DNA from 2 places in the Cohaesibacter gelatinilyticus genome. Region 2 is predicted to be linked to the other one. Evidence: riboswitches for the same ligand, from Rfam matches in the RefSeq annotation. Region 2 holds a riboswitch; the other holds the start of a gene.
What was found. Region 2 has a riboswitch for cobalamin ahead of CRO57_RS05030 (DUF1636 family protein). Riboswitches for the same ligand answer to the same signal wherever they lie in the genome.
Positions count from the first base shown of each region.

Region 1: another riboswitch for cobalamin. It lies ahead of CRO57_RS21845 (ABC transporter substrate-binding protein); the one in region 2 lies ahead of CRO57_RS05030 (DUF1636 family protein).

Region 1 is NZ_OBEL01000007.1:167,786-175,653, reverse strand. Features, by position in the region: gene CRO57_RS21870 (TRAP transporter large permease) at 1-708, shown strand, start outside; gene CRO57_RS21865 (amidase) at 874-2,310, shown strand; gene CRO57_RS21860 (GntR family transcriptional regulator) at 2,397-3,020, shown strand; gene CRO57_RS21855 (biotin transporter BioY) at 3,201-3,791, shown strand; cobalamin riboswitch at 3,928-4,191, shown strand; gene CRO57_RS21845 (ABC transporter substrate-binding protein) at 4,538-6,112, shown strand; gene CRO57_RS21840 (ATP-binding cassette domain-containing protein) at 6,099-6,899, shown strand; gene CRO57_RS21835 (ABC transporter ATP-binding protein) at 6,893-7,702, shown strand; gene CRO57_RS21830 (ABC transporter permease) at 7,699-7,868, shown strand, end outside.
Region 2 is NZ_OBEL01000001.1:1,126,750-1,134,617, reverse strand. Features, by position in the region: gene CRO57_RS05045 (sarcosine oxidase subunit alpha family protein) at 1-2,125, opposite strand, end outside; gene CRO57_RS05040 (sarcosine oxidase subunit delta) at 2,127-2,423, opposite strand; gene CRO57_RS05035 (sarcosine oxidase subunit beta family protein) at 2,444-3,694, opposite strand; cobalamin riboswitch at 3,896-4,103, shown strand; gene CRO57_RS05030 (DUF1636 family protein) at 4,248-4,691, shown strand; gene cobW (cobalamin biosynthesis protein CobW) at 4,719-5,810, shown strand; gene cobN (cobaltochelatase subunit CobN) at 5,826-7,868, shown strand, end outside.

The DNA.
Region 1 (7,868 bases), on a different contig from region 2:
CCGGTGATCAAGATCGAAGACAATGACATGCCAATTGGTGAGAAGCTGAAAACCACCGCGTTGGCGCTTTTCCCTCCCTTGATCCTGATCGTTCTGGTGCTTGGCTCGCTATTGGCGGGTGCTGCATCTGCAACCGAGGCTGCGGCCGTTGGGGCGGCGGGTACTCTGGTGCTGGCTGCCAGCTTCAAGGAATTGAACCTTGAAATGCTCAAAGGCACCTTGATCGTAACCTTGAAGATCACCGCCATGATCATGCTGATCGTGACGGGCGGCACCATGTTTACCAGCATCTTTGCGGTTCATGGGGGCGGCAGCATGGTGCGCGATATGGTGGGTGTCATCGGCTTTGGCGATGCAGGCGTGATCATCTTCTTCCTGCTGGTGGTCTTTGTGGCCGGGTTTATTCTCGATTGGGTGTCGATCGTACTGATCTTCATTCCAATCTTCACCCCGGTGATCAATGCAACAAGTATTGATCCGGTCTGGTTTGCCATGATGGTTCTGGTCGTGATCCAGACATCCTATCTGACCCCGCCAATGGCGCCGTCCATCTTCTATTTGCGGGCCATTGCTCCCAAATCGATGACCTATGGCCATATGTACAAGGGTGTTCTGCCCTTTGTGGTGGCGCAGGGCCTTGTTCTGCTGGTCATTATCCTCTTCCCCGAAACCACTACCTGGTTGCCAAGTCTTCTTGTCGGGCTTTGATTGGGAATATTCGGCTTTGCATGCTTTTGACCCTCTGGGTGAGCGTGCAGAGCTGATATCTTCCACCATATTTGCATTGTGGACTTTGGGTCTCTGTGCTGGTTTCCATGAGTGCTGTCTGTTTATGTTTGCCGCAACAGCTGAACAGGACAGGAAGACCCATCTATGTCGAAGCCGATCTGGCAATGGAGTGCATTGGAAACCCGTGATGCGGTTCGTGAGCATCGTGTTTCTGTGCTGGAGGTTGTTCAGGCTCAGCTTGACCATATGCGGCGAACCAATCCTTCTATCAATGCCATCACGATTGATCTGGGTGATCATGCCATCAAGCAGGCCAAGGCATCGGACGAGGCGCTTGCTTGTGGTGTCGAGCCGGGCCCCTTGCATGGGGTGCCTGTTACTCTCAAACATAATATTGATATTGCGGGTTTGCCAAACTCATCGGGTGTCGCAGCGCTCGCCGATAATATTGCGTGGCTTGATGCTCCCGTTGTCAAAAGGCTGTATGATGCAGGTGCAGTTTGTATTGGCCTGACAAATACGCCCGAATTTTCGATGCGGGCTTTTACTGACAATCCCCTTTATGGCCTGACTCTCAATCCATGGGATGAGGCAATCACCTGTGGAGGATCGTCCGGTGGTGCCGGGGCGGCTCTCGCTTCAGGTATTGGGACATTGGCCCATGGTAATGATATAGGCGGATCCTTGCGCTATCCGGCGCATTTCAATGGCGTGGTTGCGATCAAACCAGGTCTGGGGCGTGTGGCTCATCATAATGCCAGCGCTCCGGATAATCGGCCCATTGGCATGCAGCTCTTCTCGTCACAAGGGCCAATGGCACGCAATGTCGCAGATGCCAGATTGTTTCTGGATGTGATCAGTGGCTTCGATATCCGTGATCCATGGTCTGTTGCATCGGCTTCAGATTTGGATGTCAAAAATATTGGTGCAAATCCTGTCAGAGTTGCTGTTGCCAAGGTTCCAGGCAGTGTGATGGCCTCTGCAGCTGTCATGGGCATCATCCGGCAAGCTGCTGACTGGCTGGACAATGCAGGCTATGAGGTGGAAGAGGTGACGTTGCCCGACCTTGATCCATGCTGGCAAAACTGGTGGGATATTCTCTATACCGAGCTATGTGTTGCCATGCGCGATGATATGCTGTCCATGGGGGGGAAGGATTTCAAGACATCGCTGTCTTTCTGCGACACTTATGGTCGGATGCTTGACCTTCCTGACTATATGGCTGCCTTTGGAAAGCGTCTCCACCATCTTCGTGTCTGGTGCACTTTCATGGAAGATTATCCGCTCGTTCTCACGCCTCTTGTTGCGCAGGATGCGCCCTCACCACGAGGCGATATAGAAAGTGAGGAGCAAAGTCGGGCATTCTATCAGGATAGTGCACGCTTCATCGGTATCGTCAATTATCTGGGGCTGCCGGCTGCCGCTGTTCCGGCAGGCCTGTCAAATGGTCATCCGGTTGGGGTGCAATTGATTGGCAGGGCTTTGTACGAATCTCAGGTTCTTGATGCGGCGGCAATAATCGAAAATCAGGCAGGAATTCTTGTCGAGACGTTATGGGAGCGGTCCAATAGTGGCGTATAGCAGATTTATCAGACCCGAGCCTTCTTGTGGTTGGTCGTAAATCGCTTGTCGACATCAGTCAGAATCCATATTATCTATAAAATATCATGACCACCAAATCAGAACCCCTCGCCGACAAAATTTGCCGTGAACTGGCCAGCCGGATCATATCAGGCAAAATTGAACCTGGTACCAAACTCCTGCAAGATCACATTGCTGAAGAATTTGGTGCAAGCCATGTGCCTGTGCGAGAGGCCTTCAGACGGCTCGAGCAACGGGGTTTGGCAAAAAGTGAGCCCCGTCGTGGGGTGAGGGTTTCGGGTTTTACCGCTGACGATGTGCGTGAGGTGGCCGAGATGCGGGCATCGCTTGAAGCTCTGGCCTTGCGTCATGCTGCTCCTCACTTCACTCAAGCCATTATAGATGCTGCGGAAAAAGCCATATTGGACGGGGATAATGCCAGAGATGTCCAGAGTTGGGAAGAAGCAAACCGGCGGTTTCATCGTGTCCTTCTGAAGCCATGTGGCATGCCGAGGCTATTACAGACTATCGATGATCTGTATTTGACGAGTGCCCGGTTTTTGTTTGCAGGCTGGCGCACGGAATGGGGCATGCCAACCAATAGGGAACATCATGCCATCCTGAATGCCCTGCGCAATCGCGATATTGATCATGCAGTACAATTGTTGGCCAGACATGTGCGATATCCAGGGCATAGAATAAAGATCTGAAGGTCAAAATTATAGATAAAATTAAACTGAATTTATAGATATATAGATAATTTGCGCAATAAATTTGAATAATTAGAGATAATTTTGAAAATTGGCTCATAATCCCTTGCAATATGGTCGAATTTGTAGAGGATAATTATCGATAGAGGTAAATTTTATCTATAATTTAAGGAAAAGCCAATGATTGACGCAAATCTCAGCGCGGCTGGATCTGTCCTCAGCCCTCTCAATCTCGAAAATCGTTCTCTTCTTTGGAAGATAGCAGCAGTTGTCTTTGGAACCATGTTTTTGGCACTGATGTCCCGGATCGAAGTTCCCATGTATCCTGTCCCAATGACCATGCAAACCTATGGGGTGATGCTTGTCGGTGCACTCTATGGTTGGCGTATGGGAGGCATTACCATTATTGCCTGGCTCATGGAAGGCGCAGCCGGGTTGCCTGTCTTGGCTGGAGGTGCGGGGAGTCTTGCCCATTTCGCCGGACCAACTGCAGGATATCTTTTTGCATTTCCTATCTGCGGAATGCTTGTTGGCTGGCTTGTTCAGCGTGGCTGGAATGGTCGGAATGTGATTTTGGCCTTCATTGCCATGCTTATCGGTACGGTGCTGTGTCTGACTTTGGGTGCGTTTTGGCTTTCGCTTTCCATTGGTGTTGAAAAGGCCATGGCTGTTGGTGTCACACCTTTCCTTGTGGGCGGTGTGCTGAAGTCTGCGCTGGGCGCAGCAACTTTGCGTGCGATACCCCATAAGTCAGAGAGAAAATCTGACTGATTGCAAATATCCAAATCTAGATCTGAAATGAACAAGCTCTGCATGCTTGCGGTGGAACAAGCGGGCGTGCGGAGCCTTCGGTTTTGTGGCAATCTGACCATAAGCGAAAATGACCATTGATTTCCCGTGATGATGGAGCCATCATCGCCTTGATGGTTGCTGAACGTCTATCGGACAATCAGCATGAAAAGGGAACACGGTGCGGTGTAGCCATTAGGCGCCAATTCCGTGACTGCCCCCGCAACTGTAAGCGGCAAGAACGCACACTCAAAATGTGTTTGGTCTACACATTTTGAGTGTGCGTTCAGGTATCCTCCAAGGACCACTGAGCTTCTAGCTTGGGAAGGTGAGGATGCATTAATCCGCAAGTCAGGAGACCTGCCATCGAGGGCCCAGATACTATCGGACGGGGTTGTCCGTAGAAGGAGCAATTTGATGGTTTATCCCCTTTTGCAAACAAAGGGATGCGAGCGTGTCGCTTGTGGTTTTGTTTGCCTTCTCAAAAGATCTTTTCCCGGCTTCATGGCTGTCGATCTGAGGTTTAAATCTCTGATTTAACAGAGGTTGTTCTTCCGTCATGTCTTGCCTTTGGCTGTGCGTGGCTGCATCAGATCCTGTATGCCTTTCCTTGTTTGCTGGCATTGAACCGGGAAAAGGAAAAGAAGTACTGGCTCCTCATATTTGTTATGTTATAACGTAACGTTTCTAATTTTCGTCTTCTTCCAACCAATTTACGGAGTAATGCGTTGAAACACATCGTTTCCGGCCGCTCGCTTCTTGCGCTTGCCACTTGTGGTTTCCTCTCACTCACTGCCTCTTCCACTTTGCTGACGGATGCTGCCCAAGCGGGCGAGAAAATCCTGCGCATTGGCTACCCCTTTGGCCCTACCAGTTCGGTTCCAGATCCACGTGCGCGCCAGAACGGTTGGCTGAGCAACCGGGCTGGTGTGTCTGAAACCCTGATTGGCCTGTCTTATGACATGCAGCAATATCCACGTCTGGCGCAGTCTTATGAAAATGTTTCGCCTACCGAATGGAAAGTGGTGCTGCGTGACAATGTGAAATTCCATGACGGTAGCGTCATGACTGCCAAGGATGTGAAGGCATCCTTCGACAAGCTCAATGAAAAGGATCATTCCGCTCATAACGCGCGTCTTTGGAAGTTGCTTGGCATCAAGGAAATCAAGGTTATCGATGACAAGACCGTGCATTTCGTGACCGAGAAGCCAAATGCTGCTTTCCTTTGGTCCCTGACAGAGCCATCTGCGGCGGTTTTGAAAGAAGGCACCAAGGACATGCCAATCATTGGTACGGGTCCTTTTGTCTTTGTCTCAGCCGAGGCCAACAAGCAATATGTGACCCGTGCCTTTGCTGACTATTGGGGTGGCAAGCCGAAGCTGGATGGCATCAAGCTGGACAAGATCAGCGACGCTTCCGTCGCTGCGCTAGCCTTGAAAGCGGGTGATATCGATCTGGTGACCAACTATTCCGAGCCGGAATTTGCCGAGCTGACGAAAAAGGATGAGGGTCAGAGATTCTCCGGCGAGACCCTGCGCCTCTTCTTCTTCATGCCACGGGTTGCCGACGGTGTGTTATCAAACAAGGCTCTACGTCAGGCCATTTCTCTTGGTTTGGATCGTAACGTGATTGCCGAAGCTGCCCTTGCTGGCGTCGGTGGCAGTGCCTCCAATTCCATTTTCCCGGCCAATATGAAGTCTTGGGTTAATGGCGATGTCAAACTGCCTTATGATGTTGCGAAAGCGAAAAAGCTTCTGGATGACGCTGGCATCAAGGACAGTGATGGTAATGGCATTCGTGAGCTGGATGGCAAGGATATCACCATCAAGATGCGCACCTACGAAGGCCGCGCAGCCTTGCGTCCAACCCTGGAAATCAGCCAGCATATGCTGTCACAGTTGGGCCTCAACGTTGAAATCGCCATCGGCGAATTCGGTGCCAATAATGATGCACTGAAAGCTGGCGAGATCCAGATGAACCTTCAGGCTTGGGGTACCGCGCCTCAGGGCCATCCAGATTATTTCCCAAGCACTCTGGTTCAGACCGGTGCTGGCTATAACTATTCCGGCTATTCCAACGCCAAGATGGATGAATTGCTGGCAAAGGCTCGGGCCGAGTTCGATCCGGTGAAAGCCAAGCCTTATTATGATGAGGCTCAGGCCATCATCAATGATGATCTGCCGATCATTCCACTGTTCCACAAAACCCAGGTTTCTGTCGGCAACGGCAAGGTGAAAGGTTATCGCATTCATCCAGCCGAGACCTATCTCGCATCTCCGGAGCTGGATCTTGTCAAAGACTAACTCAAGTCTTCTGAGCGTAAGCAATCTGTCCGCCAATATTGGCGGACAGATTGTCCTATCAGACATCTCGCTGGATGTGCAGCATGGCGAATGTGTTGCCATCGTCGGGGGATCAGGGGCAGGGAAGTCATGCCTTCTTCGTTGCATCATGGGGCTTTATAAGCCAGCCAAACCAACGAGCGGGCAGATGATCTTTGCTGATCAAATGATCCAACTTGTCAATGATCGCTCGGTTCGTTCGGCTGATCGGGGCTTTGCCTTCGTGCCGCAAAATCCGCAAGCCGGTCTTGATCCACTCAAGCGTCTGACCGTGCAATGGAAGCAGGCGGTGCGTTGTGCCAATCGTGGCGATATGAGCAAGGAAGAACAGTCTGAACTTCTCGGCTCCCTTGGCCTGCCAGACTTTGGTAAATGCTATCCCCATGAATGGAGCCAGGGCATGCAACAGCGTTTGCTGATTGCCTTTGCCTTGCTGGCCCGACCGAAATTGCTGATCCTGGATGAGCCAACCTCGGCTCTGGATCCGTTGATCGCAGCGCAGACCATAACCCGTGTCATGGCCCATGCCAAAGAGCATGACATAGCCACGCTGATCGTGACCCATGATCTGGCCTTGGCAGCTCGCTTTGCCAATCGCCTGGCGATCCTGAGTGCTGGAAAGATTGAAGAATTCGGCTCGACTGCAAAGCTAATGGAAGCGCCAAGCTCGGACTATGGCAAGCTGCTGGTTTCCAATCGTTATTGGTCGCATGAGGGCCAATCTCTGGAGGGGGCAGAAGTATGCTGACAGTAAAATCTCTCTGCGTCGACGCCCATGAGACGCGGTTGCTGGATGATATCAATTTCAACCTTGGCTCTGGTGAGTGCCTTTGCATCATTGGTGAAAGTGGTTCCGGCAAAACCACCTTGCTGAAAAGCCTGCAAGGCATGATGCCGATGGCCGAGGGCAGCATTCATCATGGTCTGTCTGATGATGGCGTGGAGCATATCTATCAGCCGGGGCAGAACTATCTTGGCCTGCCGGGAGTAAGCTGGGTGATGCAAAACCCGACTGCAGCACTGAACCCGCATCAAAGGGTGGGCGATGCCATTCTGGAAGGGCTTTATAGCGCCAGATTGAGTAAGTCCGAGCAGCAGACAAGATTGCGCTCTGCCTTGCAGGAGGTGGAATTATCGGAAGAGCTGATCACGCGCAAGCCACCGCAATTGTCTTTGGGGCAGGCGCAACGGGTCTGTATTGCGCGTGCTCTGATTTCCCGTCCCAACATGATCATTTTCGATGAGCCATTAAGCGCTCTTGATGCAGTAGTGCAAAAGCAGATCGCCCGGGTGATTGACGATATCCGTCAGGCCCATGGCCTCAGCTATTTGTTCGTGACCCATGATCTGGGTTTTGCCCGTGCTTATGCCGATCAAATTCTTCTCTTGCGTAACGGCAAGATGGAAGCCTGTCAAAGAGCCGATGACTTCTTCGCCAATCCCGCGTCGGCTTATGGCGCAGAGTTGATCGATGCAGCTGCCATTCTTGGTGCGTTAGAGCAGCCTGCTGAGTTGTCCGAAGAAATACCAAGATTAGAGGCAGGCCAATGACACAGAGTTTCAAACATATTTCGCTGATCCTGCTCAACCGCTTGGCAAGCTTGCTGGCGGTGATGTTTGGTGTCAGCTTCCTGACCTTTCTGCTCTATTATTTCTCACCGGGTGATAAGGCCCTTGCCATCGGGCAAGCGCGCTATGGTGGAGAGGGGGATATCCA
Region 2 (7,868 bases):
CCAGTTTGAGGAATACATTGGTGTAGAAACGATTGATGAATTCTGCTGCATCTGGTCCCTGAATATCGATCTTACCAAGGGTCGAAGCATCCATCATGCCAACGGATGTGCGAACAGCTTTGCATTCACGTCTTGTCGCGGCATGCATATCCTCATCGCCTTGGGCATAGAACCACGGACGCTTCCATTGGCCGACATTCTCAAACTCCGCGCCTGCTTCAACATGAGCCGAATGAATTGGTGTTGTGCGGATCGGATCAGACAGATCACCAATCTCCCGCCCAGCCAGCGCACCAAAGGTCACCGGAGTATAAGGTGGGCGGAAGGTGGTGGTACCGGTTTCCGGGATCGAGCTCTCAATGGCTTGCGCCAGAATTGCCAGACCATTGATATTACCGGTTTTACCCTGATCGGTCCCAAAGCCTGTCAGCGTATAGCGCTTCATATGTTCGACTGACCGGAAGCCTTCTCGCGCGGCCAGCTGAATATCAGCCGCGGTTGAATCGTTCTGATAGTCAACAAAATGCTTTGCCTTGCTCTGACCAACCGGCTTTTCAGACGGAATCAACCAACTTGGGTCTGGATTTCCAACTTCAGGCTCTTCTACCGTGAAGCGTCGGGCGGATTTACGATCTTCAAAGCCAGCGTGTACGGCTGCTTTCACCCCTTCCCGGCTGCCTGAACGCAGACATTCGGCCAACGTGAAATCGCCATTGGCGCCACCGATTGAGACAGCATCCTGATTGGGAGCATAAAGATTAGGTACAAAGGCTGCTTTCTCATCGTCATATTTAAGTTTGCCTGAAGATTGACTGAAGAGATGGACAACCGGGCTCCAACCGCCTGACATCATCAAAAGATGAGCATCAAACTGCTCGACCTTGCCGGTGATCTTCTCACCATCCCATGCAGCAACACGAACACCGGTGAAATGACTTTGACCCAAGGTCTTGGTGACCACATGACCGGTCAAAACCGTCGTACCGGTTTCGCGCATTTGCTGGATCAGCGGACCTTGCGGATCTTTGCGGGTATCGATGACGGCAACCAGATCGCCCCCAGCAGCCTTGAAATCAAGAGCGGCTTCATAGGCACCATCGTTATTGGCAAAGAGGATAGCCTTTTTGCCCGGCAATACCCCGTAGCGATTGATATAGGTTTGCACAGCACCTGCCAGCATGATGCCCGGACGATCATTGTCGCCAAATACCAATGGGCGTTCATGAGCGCCGGTCGCAAGGATCACACGCTTGGCACGGATATGCCAGACCCGCTGCCGAACATTTGCGCGATTGGATGGCTGGTTCTTATGATTCAAGCGTTTTTCCAATGCCACCAAATAGTTCTGGTCGTAATAGCCAAAGACAGTTGTGTTGGGGAGTAGAGTTGTCTCTCTCTGTTCGGAGAGCGCTTTAATCTGCTCTTCCACCCAATCGACAGAAGCCTGTCCGTTGATTTGACGTTTCACACCAAGAAGCGAACCACCCATACGCCCTTGCTCATCTGCAAGGATCACTCTGGCTCCACCACTTGCAGCATCACGTGCTGCCGCCAAACCAGCAGGCCCAGCGCCAACCACCAGAACATCGACATGTTTATGGATATGGTCATAGCAATCCGGGTCGGTACCCGTTGGAGCGGTACCCCACCCGGCAGACTTTCGGATCATAGGCTCGAAGACATGATGCCAGGCCCAAGGCGAGCCAAACAAGGTCTTGTAATAGAAACCCGCTGCAAAGAAGCGATGAAAGAGACCATTGATGGCCTGAACATCAAATTTCACCGATGGCCAGGCATTGACGCTGCTGGCAACCAATCCATGACAAAGCGGTATTTGTGTTGCCTTTGGGTTTGGCTCTGCACGCACACCCTGATGCAATTGCACCATGGCATTTGGCTCTTCTGTACCCGCAGCCATGATGCCCCGCGGGCGGTGATATTTGAAAGAACGCGCTACGAGATGAACACCATTGGCCAGCAAAGCTGAGGCCAACGTGTCGCCTTCATAACCGTAATAATAGCGATCATTGAAGCGAAAACGCACTTGTTTGTCACGGTTCACAAAACCACCGCTCTGTAAACGATGGCCGTGAATATTGGATGGGGAATGAGGCTGATCACTCATCTTATTTGCCCTTCCCTTTCAGATCTTTCAAATTTGGCTTTTCGCCAGCCTTATAAGAACCCATTATTTCATGGGTAACGGTATGACGTACGACATTGAACCAGCGACGGCAGCCTTGGGTATGCACCCAACGTTCACGGAACCAGCCTTTGGTATTGGTACGCATGAAGAGGAAGTCTGCCCATTCCTTGTCATCAAGACTTTCCGGGTCTTCTGGTCTCGCGATATGCGCTTCTCCACCATAATGGAATTCGACTTCGTCGCGTTCGCCGCAATAAGGGCATTCAATCTTCAACATGTCTTCTCTCCCTTATCGTCTTAGTGCGCCACGCCCGCGGCACCATGCTCATCAATAAGATAACCGGTCACGAAGCGGTTCAAATCAAATGGAGCATTCAGCTCGTGCGGTCTGTCTCGTGCAATGGTATGGGCATAGGTCCATCCAGATCCCGGAATGGCCTTGAAACCACCAGTTCCCCAACCGCCGTTTATATAGAGGCCATCGACCGGTGTTTTGGAGATGATCGGGCAAGCATCTGGACAGGTATCAACGATCCCGCCCCAGGAGCGCATCATCTTCAGACGTGAGAAAATCGGGAACAGCTCTTTCAGTGCGCCAATCTGGTGTTCAATCACATGGAAGGATCCGCGCTGCGCGTAGGAGTGATACGCATCAATCCCCGCTCCCAGCACTAGTTCTCCCTTATCCGACTGGCTGACATAGACATGCACCGCGTTGGACATGACGACTGTATCCAGCACTGGCTTGATTGGCTCCGATACCAATGCCTGCAAGGGATGGCTCTCGATTGGCGTCCTGAAGCCTGCCATATCGGCTAGAACTGAGGAATGGCCCGCAACGCAAATAGCGACTTTCTTGGCCTTGATGGTACCAAGCGTTGTTTCGACACCCGTTACCTTACCTCCATCGCGATTGATGGCAGTGACTTCGCAGCCCTGAATGATATCCACTCCGCGCTGATCAGCGGCACGTGCGTAGCCCCAGGCCACGGCATCGTGTCGACCAGTGCCTGCACGCTTTTGCAAACTTGCTCCCATCACCGGATAGCGGAGATCGGTGGAGATATTGATGATCGGACAGAAATCCTTGACCTCTTGCGGATCCAGCCATTCAGCATCAATGCCATTCAGTTTATTAGCATTCACCCGGCGTTTGGTATCACGAACATCCTGAAGGGAGTGGGCCAAATTCATCACGCCTCTCTGAGAAAGCATGATGTTGTAGTTCAGATCCTTTGATAATCCCTCATAAAGCTGCAAGGATTTCTCATAAAGATGTGAGGCCTCATCCCAAAGATAATTGGATCGAATAATGGTGGTGTTGCGACCAGTGTTACCGCCTCCCAACCATCCTTTTTCCAGAACGGCAACATTGGTAATGCCGTGCTCTTTGGCCAGATAATAAGCTGTCGCCAGACCATGCCCACCACCGCCAATGATGACAACATCATAGCTTTCCTTGGGACTGGGGCTACGCCATTGGCGCGGCCAATTCTGATGAAAGGACATGGCATTCTTGGCCAACGAAACAATGGAATATCGCATGATTGTGCGTCCTGCCTGAAAGAAGTCTTTTCACTGACCAATCCCCGCCGGAATCACGCTTGATCAATCAGTTTTTATTTCCTCTAGAGAAGCCGAGCTTTGTATCTAAATCAAGGCAACGATCATACTTTACTCCAAGAATTGCGTATCAAGTATCGTAATGCCGACATCTGCTAATGATTGACAAACAGAACCGAATAGTCGACATAGGATGTCCGCTTTGGTTTTTGGTTGCATGCGTGGCCAAAATGAAAAGGGAACATGGTAAAGGCGACCCAAACCGGGGCCGAATCCATGGCTGCCCCCGCAACTGTATGCGGCTGTGTCATTTCATAACCACTGGCCTTTTGCCGGGAAGGGAAATGTCACGATAGCTGCGAGCCAGGAGACCTGCCAAAGGGATTTGAGTTTTTAGCCGGTCGGGGTGTGCTGGGAAAAGCGAGGCTTGCGGAGCATCTTTTCGATCCCTGTTTTGCCACTTTGCTTTTCTCCTTCTTGATCATGACATGCATCGACTAGCTGTTATTTCCAGCTTGTCAGGACCAATGAGAAGAGCATGAGCAAGCAAACAGGATCTCCCAGTATTTTGCAGATTTGTGTCACATGCCGTACGCAGGAAGATCTTCAAGCTCCCGTACCGGATGACGGCATTGAAGCCAAGCGTAGCGGACAGAAGCTTTATGAGCGCCTGCTTGACCAGCAGGATGCTCTGAATGGGGATGTCGAAATTCATGCCGTCGAATGCATGAATGGCTGCCAATCTGCATGCACCGCCAGCCTGCAAGCAGCTGGGAAATATTCCTTTCTTATAGGCAATCTGGATGATAGCACCGAGCGTGTTGACGATCTATTGTCCTTTGCCAATGCTCATGCTGCTGCCGAGAATGGCTTACCAGCATGGCGGGAACGCCCAGTCCATGTGAGGAAAAACACTCTGGCCCGGCTGCACCCTGTTACGCGGCCATCGTCCGGTGCATCATCCAGCAATGATGCCAGCTAATCCAATTTCAAACTTACGAGAAACCCGATGAGCTTTAGCACCAATTCGGCCAAGAAAATTCCAGCCACTGTCGTCACCGGTTTTCTGGGCGCAGGCAAGACCACTCTGATCCGCAATCTGATCAATAATGCTGGCGACAAGAAAATCGCATTGATCGTCAATGAATTTGGCGACATGGGTTTTGACGGTGAGCTGCTGAGTGATTGCGGCAACCCAAACTGTACGGAAGATGATGTGGTCGAGCTGAAGAATGGTTGCATATGCTGCACCGTTGCTGATGACTTCCTGCCGACCATGGAAAAGCTGATTGCCCGTGAGCCTCGCCCTGATCATATTGTCATCGAGACTTCCGGCCTTGCTCTGCCTCAGCCACTGGTTCAGGCTTTCTCATGGCCGAGCGTTCGCGCGTCCGTCACCGTTGATGGCGTTGTCACGGTTGCTGATGCCATGGCATTGTCCGAAGGCCATTACAGTCAGGATGAGGAAGCCATTGCCCGCCAACGTGAGGCAGATGACAGCCTTGATCATGAAAGCCCGATTGAAGAGCTGTTTGCCGACCAGATCAAATGCGCCGACATGATTGTCGTCTCCAAAGTCGATCTGGTGGATGAAAATGGCCTGTCTAAGGTGGAAGCCCTGTTGGCTGAACAAATGCGTGATGGCGTCAAAGTTGTTCCATCCCGCAATGGTGATTTGTCTGCTGCGGTTCTTCTTGGCCTTGATAGTGCAGCGGAAGATGACATGGATAGCCGCAAAGCTGCTCATGATCACCATCATGACCATGATGATGACCATCACCATGACGACGATCATGATCACGATCATCACCACCATCATCATTCTCATGATGAGTTCAGCTCCGATGTCGTTGCACCACGCGTCTTTGCCAACATGGATGATATCAAAACCCAAGTCGAGAAAACCCTTGCCCTGCCGGGTGTTCTGCGGGTCAAAGGCTATGTGAATATTGAAGGAAAATCCGCCCGTGTCGTTGTACAGGCTGTTGGACGTCGGGTGGAGACGTGGTTTGATCCAAGCATGGATGATAAGACCGGTCTGGTTGTCATCGGCCTGACTCCGCTGGATCTGGATGGTGCAACTGCACTGCTTAGCAAATAAGAGTAAGTTTTCCTTATGCACATTCTTGCCCCACAAGCCGGTCGTATTGACGATGGTGATGAAGCTATCGATCTGGGTCAGAGCCCGGGGGATATTCTCTTTCTTTCAGCTGCGGATAGCGAGTTATCCGCTCTGGCTGATTGCGCCCAGTTGCGCAATGAGAATGCGCCGAGCCTGCGGCTTGGGAATGTGCTCTCGCTGAACCATCCTTACTCAGTCGATCTGTATGTGGAGCAAACAGCAAAGCATGCCAAACTGATTGCCTTACGCATTCTGGGGGGCGAGGAATATTGGCGTTATGGCCTTGAGCAAATGCAAAAGCTCTCGCGTGGCCATGAAATCGCATTGGCGGTCATGCCCGGTGATGACAAATGGGATTCTGACTTGGCTGGATGGTCCAGCTTGCCTCAAGATCAAGTCCGTCAGCTCTGGCGCTATTGTGTAGAAGGTGGTCAGGAGAACCTCTCCAACGCCCTCTCCTTTGCCGACTATCTGATTGGCGCAAATGAGAGTAGCCCCGGCCAACCCAAAGCCTTGCCGCGCATGGGGCTTTGGTGGCAAGGACAAAGCCTTGAAGGTATGGATGCAATTTCGACGCACATTAATAAGCAAGTCGTCGCGATTGGTGAAGCACCAGTTTTTGCTCCCGTCATGCTTTACCGCTCACTCGTGCAGAGTGCGATGATGGCTCCGGTTCAAGCGTTATGCGATGCACTATTTGCCAAAGGCGCAATTCCGCTCCCCATCTTTGTGCCAAGTTTGAAAAATGCCGAGGCGCAGGAATTCCTATCGGAGCTCTTCGCTCGCTTTCGGCCTTCGGTCATTCTCAACACGACGGCCTTTGCCATTTCCAAAGCTGGACAGGCTTATGAGCCAACTGTGTTGGACAAGCCAGGAGCTCCAATCTTGCAAGTCATCTTGTCCAGCTCCTCAGAAGAAGCTTGGCAGGAAAGCCCACGCGGTCTATCGGCTCGTGATCTGGCCATGCATGTGGTGTTGCCTGAACTCGACGGACGCATCCTCAGTCGCGCAATCTCCTTCAAGGAAGAAAGTGGCTTTGATGAGCGCACGCAGAGCAATCCCGTTCGTTATGTCCCAAAGGTTGATCGTGTTGCTTTTGTCTGTGAGCTTGCAATGCGCTGGGCGCGTTTGGAACAGAAAAGCCAAGCAGAACGTAAGGTCGGTTTGGTGCTAGCCAATTATCCAAACAAGGATAGCCGCATCGCCAATGGCGTTGGCTTGGACGCTCCCGCTTCCGCCGTCATCATCATGAAGCAGCTGAAAGAACTTGGTTATTTCATTCAAGATGAACCAAGCGACTCCGATGCTCTCATGGCGCAGATTTTGGCTGGCCCGACCAATGCCTATGGGACCAGCATTCGTGTCTCTGATAATGCTTTGGCTTTGGATCAATATGAAGCATTCTTTGCTTCATTACCCAAGGCAGTGCAGACCCAGATATCGGAGCGCTGGGGAGTACCTGCCAATGACCCGATGGTCGCAAATGGTGCCTTCCAGCTCCCCATTCATTGCTTTGGTAATGTGGCTTTGGGCATTCAGCCAGCACGTGGCTATAATATTGACCCAAAAGAAACTTACCACGATCCGGATCTGGTACCACCGCACAATTACTTCGCCTTTTATTTCTGGATGCGGGAAAGCTTTGGCATTGATGCGGTCATCCATGCGGGTAAGCACGGCAATCTGGAATGGTTACCAGGTAAAGCCCTTGCCTTGAGCGAGGCCTGTTACCCGGAAAGTGTGCTTGGTCCCCTACCCCATCTTTATCCTTTCATTGTCAATGATCCCGGTGAAGGCTGTCAGGCCAAACGCCGTACCAGTGCTGTGATCATTGACCACCTGACGCCTCCGTTGACCCGCGCTGAAAGTCATGGTGTCGGTGAAGAATTGGAAGCTTTGGTCGATGAATTCTATACCGCACAAGGGGTTGATCCACGCCGCGCTGAAAAGCTGATGGAAGAAATTCGCTTCCTTGCTACGCGTACAGGATTGGACAAAGATGCAGGGATTGCTGAGGAATTCTCAAACACCGAAGCC